One region of the Mesorhizobium sp. M8A.F.Ca.ET.181.01.1.1 genome, then DNA from elsewhere that is predicted to be linked to it. Evidence: predicted binding sites of a transcription regulator. Region 1 holds the regulator's gene; each other region holds the start of a gene.

Region 1 (4,602 bases):
CGATCGTCTTGGGATCCTTGCCCTTGAGTATCTCTGCGGCGATGTCGCCGGCGTTGATGCCAACCTGCGTGTAATTGACCGCGAAGCTCGCCGGCACAGTGCCGTTGCGGACCGCGCTGTCATCGGAGTTGACGACCGGGATACCGGCCTGGCGGGCGGCGGCGGAGACAGCGGCGATCGCCGGCTGGATCAGGTTCGAGGCCGGGCCGTAGATGACGTCGGCCTTGCCGGCGAGCGAAGCGATACGTTGCTGGATGTCATTGACGTTGTCGATGCCGACCTCCACCACCTCGAAGCCAGCGGCGGGCGCCGCCGCCTTGATCTTTTCGACCAAGGCAACGTCATTGGCCTCGCCCGGATTGTAAGGCACGCCGAAGCGCTTGGCGTTCGGCAGCAGCTTCTTGGTGAAGGCCATCACCGCGGCGACGTCCTGCAGATCGCTGGCGCCGGTCATGCCTTCGTCACCTGAATCCCACGACGGCACCAGCTTGGCCGCCACTGGATCGGTGACCGCGGCAAAGACGATTGGAATGCCGGAACCGGCGAGCGCCTTCTTGGCGATCTGCGAGACCGGCGTGGTGATGGTGTAGATCAGCTTGGGCTGCTCCGCCTGCAGCTTGGCGATCATCTGCGGCACCAGCGATGCATCGAAATTGGTATGGCTTTCCGTATAGACGACGTCCTTGCCCTCGACGAAGCCATTGTCCGTCAGCGCCTTCTTGAAGCCGGCTATGGCGGCATTGAGCTGGGGGTGCTCGCCGAAATTGGCAATGCCGATGCGTATCTGGTCGGCGGCGGCACTGCCGGCGCTCACCATCAACGCGCTAGCCATGAACAAACCCGACAACCAAGCGGATTTCGACTTCAACATCATTTCCTCCCAGATTTGATCAGCGCCGCTTGCAGCGCGGCTACTGCAAACGATCATGGTCAGTCCGCCGGCTTGTGTCAAACATTATATATAATTCTTGCCATGCCCCTACATCATATATAATTTTCCCTGCCAGACGACGGATGGACCGCGATGCAGGATCAAACGAGCTCCACAAAGACGGAGGCAGCCTATCAGCTGTTGCGGCGCGATATCCTGACCACGCGCCTCATGCCCGGCGCCCCGCTCAAACTGAGTGCACTGCGCGGCACCTATGGAGTCGGCTGGACGCCATTGCGCGAAGCCTTGTCGCGGCTCGAGGCCGAACGCCTGGTCACCGCCATCAGCAATCGCGGTTTTACCGTGGCTCGGGTGTCGCGGGCCGAACTGGAGGACCTGGCGCGCGCCAGGATGGTGGTCGAGATCCCCCTGTTCCTCGAATCGATGGAGAAAGGCGGCAAGGAATGGGAAGATGCCGTGGTCACCGCCCACTACCGGCTCTCCCGTTGCAAAACCGCGGTCGACGATCCCTCGGATGCGGCGGTCGACAAATGGGACGAGAATCACGAGGCTTTCCATGCGGCGCTGCTGAGCGCCGCCACATGCGATTGGCTGTTGCGTTTCCGCTCGACGATCTCGGATCAATTGCGCCGGCATCATCGCTTTCTTGGTCTGGCGCCGACATTGCGGGCCGCGGCCGGCCTCAAGGATGGCTACGAAGAGGCGATGGAGGCGCTGCGCGAAGCGATTGCGATCGAACACCATACCGCGATCATGGAAGCGGCACTCGATCGTGACGTCGAGCGGGCCAAGGCGCTTATGGTGGCCCATATCGGCTACACCCTGCACGTCTATGTCCACAGCTAAGACAGCGGCCCGACCAAATACGCCGCCCGCGCCGGCAGCTTGAAAGCTGGTTCGGGATGACTCCGGCGCTTCCGCGACACCTATTCGCACGCGTTGGTCGGAGTGGGGCCGGACGCCTGGGTCCATCGCTGCCCCGAAGCTGCCAGTCGTTGGCGTTTTGGTTTCGTTTCGTTCCGCGAATAACGGACCGATAAATTATACAATCCGCCCGGGGAAAGCCTTCCGAACGGCTGACGCCAAACTCGGGAGCGGATGGGCCACAGGCCATTAACCATAACGATTTCAATGGGCCTGCCGATGGCGGAAAAGGTCGGCTTCTGCCCGCCGTAGCGGACAAAAAACATCCGCAGCCTTAACAAATTCATTAAACTTTAAACGGTTGCGGAACACAACTGGAACAGATAGTGTTTGTTCTGGGTTTGTTTTTTCGATTCTGGTTCAGACCTTCGTTCAATGCCTTGGGGGCCGCCATGCTGACACGCAAGCAACATGAACTGCTGATGTTCATCCACGAACGGCTCAAGGAAAGCGGGATACCGCCCTCCTTCGACGAGATGAAGGAAGCGCTCGATCTTGCCTCCAAATCCGGGATTCATCGCCTGATCACGGCGCTGGAGGAACGCGGCTTCATTCGCCGGCTACCCAATCGGGCGCGCGCGCTGGAGGTGCTGCGGCTGCCGGATTCGATCGCGCCCGGCCTGAACGCGGCAAAGAAATTTTCGCCCAGCGTCATCCAGGGCAGCCTTGGTCAAAACAATCTTGGCCGCCAGCTCAAGCCGGCGACGGCGCCTTCGCGTCTGCCCGCGGCCGGCAATGACGACGATGTGGTTTCAGCCGTGTCCATCCCGGTCATGGGCCGTATCGCCGCCGGTGTGCCGATCGATGCCATCCAGCATCAGACGCATTCGATCTCGGTGCCGCCGGATATGATCATGGGCGGCGAGCACTATGCGCTGGAGGTCAAGGGTGACTCGATGATCGAGGCTGGTATCTTCGACGGCGACACGGTCATCATCCGCAATGCGAACACGGCAAGTCCGGGCGAAATCATCGTGGCGCTGGTCGACGAGGAGGAAGCGACGCTGAAGCGGTTCCGCCGTAAAGGCGCCTCGATCGCGCTCGAAGCCGCCAATCCAGCCTACGAAACGCGTATTTTCGGGCCGGACAGAGTCAAGGTACAAGGCAAGCTGGTCGGGCTGATCAGGCGCTACTGAGCCGGTTTGCCATCGGACTTGTCTGGCTTTTTATAGGGCGGCAGCCCCCTCGCCTCGCGTGAGAATTTTCGCTGCTCGTGCCAGGGCCGGTATGGTCCGTCGACAGCGAATTCGATCACAGCCGGGGTTGTGGCCGACTGGGGATCGAAGAAGACGGCAGCACTTCCCTTGCGGGCGAGCTGCCGTTTCGTGACGACGACAACCAGCGGATTGTGGCAGGCGTCATAGGCGGTCGCGTCATTGACGACGATCAGGTCGGCGAAGGCGCAGGCTTTCCAGGTGTTCTTGCGATCCTCGACATAGGCGACGATCGCGCCGGAAGGGTGCCTGGCAAGGCAAAGGCCTTCGCGGCAATAGAACGGCGATCCCTGCGGCAGGTCGGTGGGAGCGGCAATATCGAATTGCCCGTCCGCCTTGTCGAACATTTCCGGTTTGACGATTGTTTCGGAGACCAGAGCGCGTTTCCAGTTGTCGGCCGCGAATTCGTTCGGACGTTCCCGGTTGACGGCCAGTTCGCCATTGCCGATCGGCAGTGCGACCAGCCGTGCGTCTTCCGAGATCAGCACGTCGGGCGTGCGTATGTCCGACACAGTCAACAGACCGGCAAGTGCGAATGGCAGTGCCGCGAGCCGCAGCCAGGTCGTCGCCATCGTCGCGATGACCAGCGCGACGGCCACCAGCAGCACGGATTGCTGCGAGATCAGACCTACCCCATCGATTGGCGAGCGCTCCGATATCCATGACGATACGGCGATCATCGCTGTCAGGCCTTTGCCCATCACGTAGAGAAACGGGCCGTCGGCGCCGAAGGGCATCGCCAGCGAACTGAGGACCGCAAAAGGCATGACGACCACCGACACGATCGGCATGACGGCCAGATTGGCGAACAGGCTGAGCGGCGATACGCGCTGGAAATGCCAGATGGCAAACAGCGCCGTCGCGCTGCCGGCAATGATGGAGGTCATGGCCAATCCACCTGTCGCCAGCAGGAATTTTCGCGTCAGGAACCCGGGTAGTGACCGCTTTGGCGACGGTGGCCTCGTCTTACCAGCGCGGTGGTCCGCCCAGCCGGCATAGGCGCCAACAAGGGCCGCGGTTGCCGCGAACGACATCTGGAAGCTCGGGCCGACGACCTCGTGCGGGGAAACCAGGATAACGGCGATCGCCGAGATGGCCAGGTTGCGCATGGTGAGCGCCGCGCGATCGAACAAGACGGCAATCAGCATCACCGCCAGCATGATGAAGCTGCGTTCGGCCGCAACGACGACACCGGAAATGACGAGATAGGCGGCGATCGAGAAAAGTGCGGCGGCGGCCGCATATTTCTTCACCGGCCGGCGCGCGGAAAAGTCTGGAAACAGCGCGAAGGCACCGCGCAACAGACCCATGATGGTGCCGGCGACCAGCGCCATATGCAGTCCCGAAATGGAAATGATGTGATAGATGCCGGTACGCCGCATCGCTTCGTTGATTTCATCGGGAATGCCGGCGCGCACGCCGACGATCAGCGCCGCCGCGATCTCGCCTTCGGCGCCGCCGATGCTGCCCCTGATGTGGTCGGCGATGGCTTCGCGGGCGTTTTCGATGCTTGAAAAAAGACGGGCTGGCAGCGACATCTCACCATCGTCGGTAGCGACAACCGTTGGATTG
Region 2 (4,602 bases), on a different contig from region 1:
CAGCCCGGCGCAGTGACCAAGCATCACCCAGGCATGTGGCCGAAGCACCGCGATATGGTCGGTGATGGTCTTGGCGTTGGAAGGACCCACGCCGATATTGACCATGGTGATGCCGCCATGGTTGGGCTTCTTCAGATGGTAGGCCGGCATCTGCGGCAGGCGCTGTGGTGCTACGCCTTCGCTGGGCGCACTCTGCCCGGCCCGGGTGATGACGTTGCCGGGTTCGACAAATTCTGTGTAGCCGTCGCCCCCCTTTTCCATCAGGTCGCGGGCGCGGGCGACGAACTCGTCGATGTAGAACTGATAGTTGGTGAACAGCACGAAGTTCTGGAAATGCTGCGGGCTGGTTGCGGTGTAGTGCGTCATGCGGTGCAGTGAATAGTCGATGCGCTGCGCCGTGAACGGCGCCAGCGGCCGGGGCTCGCCGAAGGCGACCTCGAACGTGCCGTTGGCGATCTGATCGTCGGTACCGTCGAGATCCGGCACGTCGAACAGGTCGCGGATCGGCCGCTTGATGCGCTCGGCAGCGGCGCCGTCCACATAGGTGCCTTCCAGGAAAGCGAAATGCAGGGGAATCGGCGTGGTCGATTCCGAGACGGTCACCGACACGCCGTGATTGCGCATGATCAGCCGAAGCTGCTCGATGAGGTAGGTCTCGAACAGGTCCGGCTGGGTCACCGTGGTGGCGAAATGGCCGGGCGTCGGCATGTGGCCATAGGCCTGGCGCGAGTCGACCTGGGTGAACGAACTCGTGGTGACGCCGATCTCGGGGTAGAAGGCCCGGCAGCGCTTGCTGCTGTCGCCGCCGGCGGCAAGGGCTGCGAAGGAATCGCGAAGGAACTTGGTGTTGCGGTTGTAAAGCACCTTCAGCGCGGTAACGGCCTTTTCGGCATTGTCGAAGCTTTGCCGGCCAAAAGGCTCGGGCATGACGACTGATTCGATGGCTTGGGGGTAGATTCGCTTTTCCATGACTCAATATAGAGACTTGGGGAGGCGGTTGGGAGGGGGCTCGCCGCCGAAGGCGCTCAAAGCGCCATTTTTCTTCAACCCCGCTGCAGGCTGACCAGCAGCACGAACCCGACGCCGGACTTTCTGAGCGCCGGCGCCTCGATCGTCGAGCCGGCATCGGCGCGCATCATCGGCACCGCCAGGACCGGAGCGGCCAGGAGCACCAGGATAAGCGCCGCCCTCGGCAGGAGCCGGAGGGTCTTGGCGAGGTTGGCGGCGATGCGGTTCATGATGTCTGTGCTTTTCTTTTCGAGGTCTGGTTCTCTGTTTCAGTGGCGAAGGTTGGTCGGGCACCCGAGGTGGCACATTCTGGCGGCTTCGTCCCAGGAGCGGGGGGACCGGGCCGCTTCGGCGACGAGGATGGCGAAGAACATCCCAAACAGGCTCATCAGCAGGCAGACGATGGTGAAGCGGCGAGCAAGCATTGGGTCCGTGTCTCCTTCAACAAGCAGGAGAATGCCCTGACGCCTCTGAACCGGCTCTGATGCCGGCGTTCATCTGCGGTTCAAATTGATTGACGGGACATTGGCTGGGTTGCCGTCGGCCCGAACGGACATCGAGGGTCACGGTCAGCGCGTCGATAAAACGAAAACGAGGCCCGCCGGGCCCCGTTTTGAGATCGCAAGGAGATGGACGATCAGAGCTTGTGCCAGGTCTGGCTCTTGCAGATCAGCCCGCCTAGCACGCAACCGCTCATCTTGAGCGAGGTGCCAGCCAATGTCGCCTTGCCGGAATAGGTCTTGTCGTTTGCCGGATCGGTGATGTTGCCGGTATATTTGTTGTCGCCGGCCGCCTTGAGCGATCCGATGGTCTTGCCGGCATATTTACCGGACTTGAGCGTAATGGAAAATGAATCGCCGCCTGAAATGGCCGCGGTGTCGCCTGCCTGCGTTTTCCAGTTGCCCTCGATCGGATCGGCCCATGCCGCGCCGCTCAGCATCAAAGTGGCCGCCAGGGCCAGGCTCACTTTTCGAAACATGTCTTCCTCCGTTTGGATAGCCGGCCGGATGCCCCGCCTCGCCGGTCTGCCGCTTACGCAAACGTAAGCTAGTCCAGCTTCCGTCAAAACAAAAGCGGTGCCGCAACGGAAGACTTTGGCGTTTTGAAAGCGGCTGAATTCGCTCTGTCGGGACGGAAACGGAAACGATCGCCGCGTCGTGTTTGTTTCCCGTGGTTAGCGGAGTGTTGATCGGGGTCCCGAAAATTTTCGTCAAATTTGGCGAAAACCAGCCGAATTGCTGGTTTCGTATCCTTAACGAATTTCCGTGTTTACCTCTTGTTTTAGCTTTGTTTTCCTCAAATTAAGCACGCCATTTAACGACGGATTCAAGCCTGCGCGGCATTCTCGAAAGCATCGAAAGAGCGCCCCGGACAAGACAAACGGAGGCAGCTCTCGGGAGCCAGACAGGGGACTAAAATGGCACGTTTTGAAATGCTTGAAGCAGGCTTCGGCGCCATGGGGGCAACTGCCCAGGCCGACATTCTTTTCGAACTGGGCATGATGTATGCGACCGGTCGCGATTGCGAGACCGATGTCGTTGCCGCCCACAAATGGTTCAACATCGCCGCCATCAAGGGTTCGGCCCGCGCCGCGGAACTGCGCTCGGAACTCTCGGCGGCCATGTCGAAGGTCGAGATCGCCAAGGCGCTGCGCGAAGCCCGCGAATGGATGACGATGCACTGAGTCCCGCCAGACGGGGACGCTCCGGCCAAGACCGCTAAAAGACGGTCGGGCCAACAGGGACAAGGCTGCGCAGACAGCCAGGCCACGGGCCAACAACAAAAAGAATGCGGCAGGCCGACAGGTCCAAGCCGCGCGACGGACCATGATCCCGAAAGTGGAATCGGGGCTTCGGCAAGATCATGGCCAACAGGAAGACAGGGAAGGTGGGTTGGGTTCACAGCGCGGGGGGCGCCGGGGAAACAGCCTGACAGGCAAAAAGCCACGACCAGCCGGAACAAGGCTGGCGTGGCTTTTTGCGTGGATGAGACCGCGCAGGCCCAATCGAGCGGCGCCAATGCGCCTAGACAGGCCCGGTGAAGGATGAAATTGTCCCGCCTCTCTGGAAGAAGCGCGGCCGGGGCGGCCGCGCGTTAGTGGAGGAGTTCTATTGTCATGAAAAAAATGAGTATTTTGAGCGCGGCCATTTTCGGCCTGATGATGAGCGCGCCTGTCGCATTCGCCGACGACATCACCGTATCGGTGGTCGGCCCGATGACCGGACAACTCGCGACCATCGGCGATCAGTTCAAGCAGGGCGCACAGGCCGCGGCCGATGCCATCAACGCCGCGGGCGGCGTCAACGGCTCGATGATCAAGCTCGACATCGAGGACGACCAGTGCGACCCCAAGCAGGCCGTTTCGGTCGCCAACCGCATCATCGCCAACGGCGTCAAGTTCATCGACGGTCATGCCTGCTCGGGTTCGAGCATTCCGGCCTCGGCCGTCTATGCCGAAGCCGGTGCGCTGATGATGAGCCCGGCCTCTTCGAACCCGGTGCTGACCGACGCCGCGGCCAAGTCCGGCTGGCCGACGATCATGCGTCTTTATACGCGTGACGACGCACAGGGCGCCTTCATCGGCCCATGGATCGCCAAGAAGTATGCCGGCAAGAATGTGGTCATCCTGCACGACAAGAGCGCCTACGGTCAGGGCGTGGCTGACGCCGTCAGGGCAACCATGAATACCGGTGGCCTCAAGGAAGTCTACTATGACGCCATCAACCCCGGCGAGAAGGACTATTCGGCGCTTGTCACCAAGCTGAAGGATCTCAAGGCCGATGTCGTCTATTTCGGTGGCTACCATCCTGAGGCTGGCCTGATCCTGCGTCAGTCGGCCGAACAGAACCTGAAGTTCCAGCTGATCATGCCGGACTCGATCGCCTCGCCGGAGTTCTGGCAGGTTGCCGGCCCGGCCGGCGAGGGCACCATGTTCGTGTTCCCGTCGGATCCGCAGGCAAAGCCGGAAGCCAAGGCGGCCGTCGAGAAGATCAAGGCCGGCGGCTTCGTGCCGGAAGGCTTCACGCTGTTCTCCTACGCCGTAGTCCAGGCTTTCGCCGAAGGCATCAAGCGTGCCGGCAGCGACGATCCGGCCAAGGTTGCCGAAGCGTTGAAGAACGGCACGCCGATCAGCACCGTTGTCGGCGACGTCACCTTCGACGAGAAGGGCGACCTCAAAAATGCCAGCTATGACATCAACCAGTGGCATGACGGCAAGTACGCGCCGATCGCGCAGTAATCGCTCCGACGATCGGCTAGAGCAATTCTAGGAAAAGTGTGTAGCGGTTTTCCGTCCAGAATTGCGTAAAAACAAGAAGTTAGAGCGGGTCAGAGATTCTATCAAACTCTGAACCGCTCTAGTCCAAGGAAATGGCCGGGTTCTTCCCGGCCATTTCTGTTTGCGGTCCGCGATGCGCTCCGGCTATCGGCCGGTGGCGGCGGTCGACGCGTTCTGGTCCTCGATGAACCCCACCAGCACCGCCCCGTCGGTGACCTGTGACCCTTCCCCGGCGATCTCGGCGATCACCCCGTCATGCGGGGCGGCGATGGTGTGCTCCATCTTCATCGCTTCGAGGATCAGCAGAATTTGTCCCT
Region 3 (4,602 bases), on a different contig from region 1:
CGAAACCAGTGTGCCGATCGGCGCGCCGATCCAGCGCAGCGTGCCGTCCGAACCGAGCGCTAGATCGCCATTGGCGCAGGCACCGAAGCGCTCCGCGCGTGCATCGAATTCGGCGGCCAGCGCCTTTTGCGCGGCCGTGCGCACGGCCTTGGCGTCTTCGCCGCCGGCGGTCTGGTCGGCGGTGAAGCGGAACCCTTGTAACTCGCCGACGTGATGGCCTTCGACAAGGACGGTTCCGGTAGGACTGATTTCGGCTTCAGGCATGGTATTTTCTCTAAGGCGCCGCATGAGGACGGAAGTCCTGCGGTCTACGAAGCGTTTCGTCAACCGCTCATGCAGCGCATCCGACAATCTGTCTTCGATTTCGCGCGTCTTTTCCTGCCAGTGTGCCTGATCGGCCAGCCAGCCGGGCCGGTTCGACACGAATGTCCAGGTGCGGATCTGGGCGATGCGGTGCGACAGCGTGTCGATATCGCCCTCGGTGGTGTCGGCGCGGCGCACCTGCTCGGCCATATAGTTCTCGTCGACATGACCATGCCGGGCGAGGTCCATGTAGATCGAGGCGATGAGGTCGGCATGCTGGGCGGGCGCGATCTTGCGATAATCCGGCAGCGCGCAGGCTTCCCACAGCAACGCCACGCGCTTGGCATTGGTTGCGAGCGCGCGGATGCCTTCGTCGCGGGAGAGATGTTCGAGCGCCTGGGCATCGACGGCCGGCAGTGCGCGTGTCAGGCCCTCGACCGGGGCGTTGGTCTCAATGGAACGCTTCAGCGCATCGAGGCTGGCGAAATCGAATTGGGCGGTGCGCCACTGCAGCACCTTCACCGGGTCGAAGTCATGGCCCTCGATCTTCTGGACCAGGTCCTCGTCCAGCGGATCGACCTGGCCGGTGACGCCGAACGTGCCGTCGCGCAGATGCCGGCCGGCGCGGCCGGCGATCTGGCCGAGTTCGGCCGCCGTCAAATTGCGGTACTGGTAGCCGTCGAACTTGCGGTTCTGGGCAAAGGCGACATGGTCGAGGTCGAGGTTGAGACCCATGCCGATCGCGTCGGTGGCAATGAGATAGTCGACATCGCCCGACTGGAACAGCGCCACCTGGGCATTGCGGGTGCGAGGCGACAGCGCGCCCAGAACCACCGCCGCACCGCCCTGCTGGCGCCGGATCAGCTCGGCGATGGCGTAGACCTCGTCGGCGGAGAAGGCGACGATCGCGGTGCGCCGTGGCAGGCGCGTCAGTTTCTTGGAACCGGCATAAGCCAGATGCGACAGGCGCGGCCGCGTCACCACCGAGACGCCTTTCAGCAGCCGCTGGAGGATGCCGTGCATGGTGGCCGCGCCGAGCAGCAGCGTTTCCTGGCGACCGCGCAGATGCAGGATGCGGTCAGTGAAGATATGGCCGCGCTCGAGGTCGCCGGCCAGTTGCACCTCGTCGATGGCGACGAAGGCGGCGTCGGTCTCGCGCGGCATGGCTTCGACGGTGCAGACCGAATATTTGGCGCCCGGCGGCTGGATCTTCTCCTCGCCGGTGATGAGCGCCACCTTGTGGGCGCCAACTTTCTCGCAGACGCGCGTGTAGACCTCCCGGGCCAGCAGCCTCAGCGGCAGGCCGATGACGCCGGTTTCGTGCGCCACCATGCGCTCGATGGCGAGATGGGTCTTGCCCGTGTTGGTCGGCCCAAGCACGGCGGTCACGTCGCGGCCCGACAGGATCAGCGGCTCGGTATGTTTCTGCTGGATGTTCATCGGCTCGGAAATAAGGCTTTCTGGCCTCTCGTTGTCGGGAGCGTGCCTGGACGGCGCGTATGACAGCCGACACATAGGGATTTCGGGCGCGAAGCGAAAGCGGAATGTTCCGCCCGGGTTCCGAAGACGCCCGTGTCAGCCCGCAAATCAGTTCCTGCTTAACAGTTGGAACGAGTCTGGAACGAATCAGCGACGAATCGGTGACTCCGTCAGATTCAGCTTTTGTTCACGGCTAGATATGGATTTTGCGACCATGAGTCTCACCACATGCTGAATCAGAAAACTGGCCCGTTTTATGCTAGGCGAACCTCTCTGTTAACTTTCGCCTGTGAACGAGGTCGGGGGCTCGATGCGCACTGCTCAAGATTATGAAATTGTTAATCTTTCTGAATTGTGGGTTAAGAAACTATGGGTGATCTCGGCCTATTAATGTTAACTTCCGCTCAAAGCCGGAACGAATCGGCGACAAAACAGCGTCAGCGCTATTTTCCCTTTTTGTTCCCCCAATATCTTGTGTTGTGAACAGCTTATCCACCGAGAATCCACAGGCTTGCCCACAGGTTTCGCGCAGGCGCGCTGCCGCCATTAACCTTTGCGTGCCGGATTGGGGCAGCCGCTCGTAGCGAGGGGTTTTAGGCCCAGAGCATCACTTGAAAACGGACCGGTTTCCCGGTCCGTTTTCGCCCGTCAAGGCCGCTGGTTGGTGGGCAGGCGAAAATCAATGCCTAGACGAAGTACTGGCCGCCATTGGCGGTGAGGGTCGAGCCGGTGATGAAACCGGCATCCTCGGAAGCGAGGAAGACGACGCAGCGCGCGATCTCTTCCGGCTCGCCGAGGCGGCCGACCGGGATTTGCGGGATGATGCGCTCGTTGAGCACTTTCTCGTCGATCGCCTTGACCATCTCGGTGGCGATGTAGCCCGGGCAGATGACGTTGACGGTGATGCCCGCGCGGGCGCCTTCCTGGGCGAGCGCTTTCGAGAAGCCGATGTCGCCGGCCTTGGCAGCGGAGTAATTGACCTGGCCGGCCTGGCCCTTCTGGCCGTTGATCGAGGAGATGGTGATGACGCGGCCGAACTTGCGGTCGCGCATGCCGCTCCACAGCGGATGGGTCATGTTGAAGACACCGGACAGATTGGTGTCGATCACCTCTTTCCACTGCTCGCGCGTTATCTTGTGGAACATGGCGTCGCGGGTGATGCCGGCGTTGTTGACCAGTACCGAGACAGGGCCGAGGTCGGCCTCGATCTGCTTGATGCCGGCGGCGCAAGCGTCATAATCGGCGACGGACCATTTGTAGACCGGAATGCCGGTCTCGGCCTTGAATTTCGCCGCCGCATCGTCATTGCCGGCATAGTTCGCGGCAACCGAATAGCCGGCAGTCTTCAAAGCGATCGAGATGGCAGCGCCGATACCGCGCGATCCACCCGTGACGATTGCAACCTTGGTCATGTGTTCTCCTCCCGTTGGTCGGAGGAGCGAATAGGGAGTAGCCAATAGCGAATAGGGTTTGATGTCCCGCCGCGCTGAGGCCGTTCTTCCTTATTCGCTACTCCTGTTCGCTATTGGCTTGTTCAGATGGCTTCGACGCACATGGCGACGCCCATGCCGCCGCCGATGCATAGGGTGGCCAACCCCTTCCTGGCGCCGCGGCGACGCATCTCGAAGACCAGCGTGTTGAAGACGCGGGCGCCCGAGGCGCCGATCGGATGGCCGATGGCGATGGCGCCGCCATTGACGTTGACGATCGAGGGGTCCCAGCCCATGCCCTTGTTGACGGCGCAGGCCTGCGCGGCGAAAGCCTCGTTAGCCTCGACCAGGTCCAGATCGCCGACCGACCAGCCTGCCTTTTCCAGAGCGCGCTTCGAAGCGGGAATAGGTCCGGTGCCCATGATCGCCGGATCGACGCCGGCGGTTGCCCAGGACACGATGCGCGCGAGCGGGGTGACGCCGCGCCGAGCGGCCTCCGCTTCGCTCATCAGCAGCGCGCCGGCGGCGCCGTCATTGATGCCGGAGGCGTTGGCGGCGGTCACCGTACCGTCCTTGTCGAAGGCCGGCCTCAGCTTGGTCATAGCATCGATCGTGGCGCCGTGGCGGATGTACTCGTCCTGATCGACAACCGTGTCGCCCTTCTTGCCCTTGATGGTGAAGGCGACGATCTCGTCCTTGAACTTGCCGGCTTTCTGCGCGGCCTCGGCCTTGTTCTGCGAGCCCAGCGCGAACTGGTCCTGGTCGTCGCGGGTGATCTGGAACTGGCGGGCGACGTTCTCGGCGGTGTTGCCCATGTGGTAGCCGTTGAAGGCGTCCCACAGCCCGTCCTTGATCATGGTGTCGATCATCTTGTAGTCGCCCATCTTGACGCCGGCGCGCAGATGCTCGGCGTGCGGCGACAGCGACATCGATTCCTGGCCGCCGGCGATGATCACCTTGGCGTCGCCGGTGGCGATCTGCTGCATGCCGAGCGCGATGGCGCGCAGACCCGAGCCGCAAACCTGGTTGAGGCCCCAGGCGGTGGTTTCCTTGGGCAGGCCGGCAAGGATCGAGGCCTGGCGGGCTGGGTTTTGGCCTTGCGCCGCGGTCAGCACCTGGCCGAGGATGACCTCGTCCACCTCGGCCGCCTCGACGCCCGTACGTGACAAAAGCTCCTTGATGACGACAGCACCGAGTTCATGCGCCGGCGTGGCCGCGAAAGCACCGTTGAAGGAGCCGACGGCCGTGCGTGCGGCACTGGCGACAACGATGGAATTGGCAGAGGACATATTCTTCTCCAGACTTCGAGCTGTCATGTTTTCAGGCATTGTTGGCAACTTTTCTTGCCCTTTCCATGACCCAAGTCAAACCGGAAATCGGCATGGCGCCC

Evidence for each region. The regulator LexA, encoded in region 1, represses DNA repair genes until DNA is damaged. The targets are predictions, from matches to a motif close to TGTTCNNNNTGTGTTCNG.
Region 2: EN824_RS08900 (sel1 repeat family protein) is a predicted target of LexA. The motif match lies at 2,286-2,303, and genes of this name have one in related genera.
Region 3: EN824_RS20370 (helicase-related protein) is a predicted target of LexA. The motif match lies at 1,910-1,927, and genes of this name have one in related genera.

Annotation. Positions count from the first base shown of each region.
Region 1 is NZ_SRTV01000001.1:1,366,758-1,371,359, reverse strand. Features, by position in the region: gene EN824_RS06700 (ABC transporter substrate-binding protein) at 1-871, opposite strand, end outside; gene EN824_RS06695 (GntR family transcriptional regulator) at 1,025-1,738, shown strand; gene lexA (transcriptional repressor LexA) at 2,209-2,952, shown strand; gene EN824_RS06685 (ComEC/Rec2 family competence protein) at 2,946-4,602, opposite strand, start outside.
Region 2 is NZ_SRTV01000002.1:126,901-131,502, forward strand. Features, by position in the region: gene EN824_RS08885 (AMP nucleosidase) at 1-927, opposite strand, end outside; gene EN824_RS08890 (hypothetical protein) at 1,044-1,238, opposite strand; gene EN824_RS35145 (hypothetical protein) at 1,278-1,433, opposite strand; gene EN824_RS08895 (DUF2147 domain-containing protein) at 1,646-1,987, opposite strand; gene EN824_RS08900 (sel1 repeat family protein) at 2,426-2,692, shown strand; gene EN824_RS08905 (branched-chain amino acid ABC transporter substrate-binding protein) at 3,125-4,246, shown strand; gene EN824_RS08910 (acetyl/propionyl/methylcrotonyl-CoA carboxylase subunit alpha) at 4,430-4,602, opposite strand, start outside.
Region 3 is NZ_SRTV01000005.1:386,737-391,338, forward strand. Features, by position in the region: gene EN824_RS20370 (helicase-related protein) at 1-1,743, opposite strand, end outside; gene phbB (acetoacetyl-CoA reductase) at 2,469-3,194, opposite strand; gene EN824_RS20380 (acetyl-CoA C-acetyltransferase) at 3,317-4,501, opposite strand; gene EN824_RS35310 (hypothetical protein) at 4,525-4,602, opposite strand, start outside.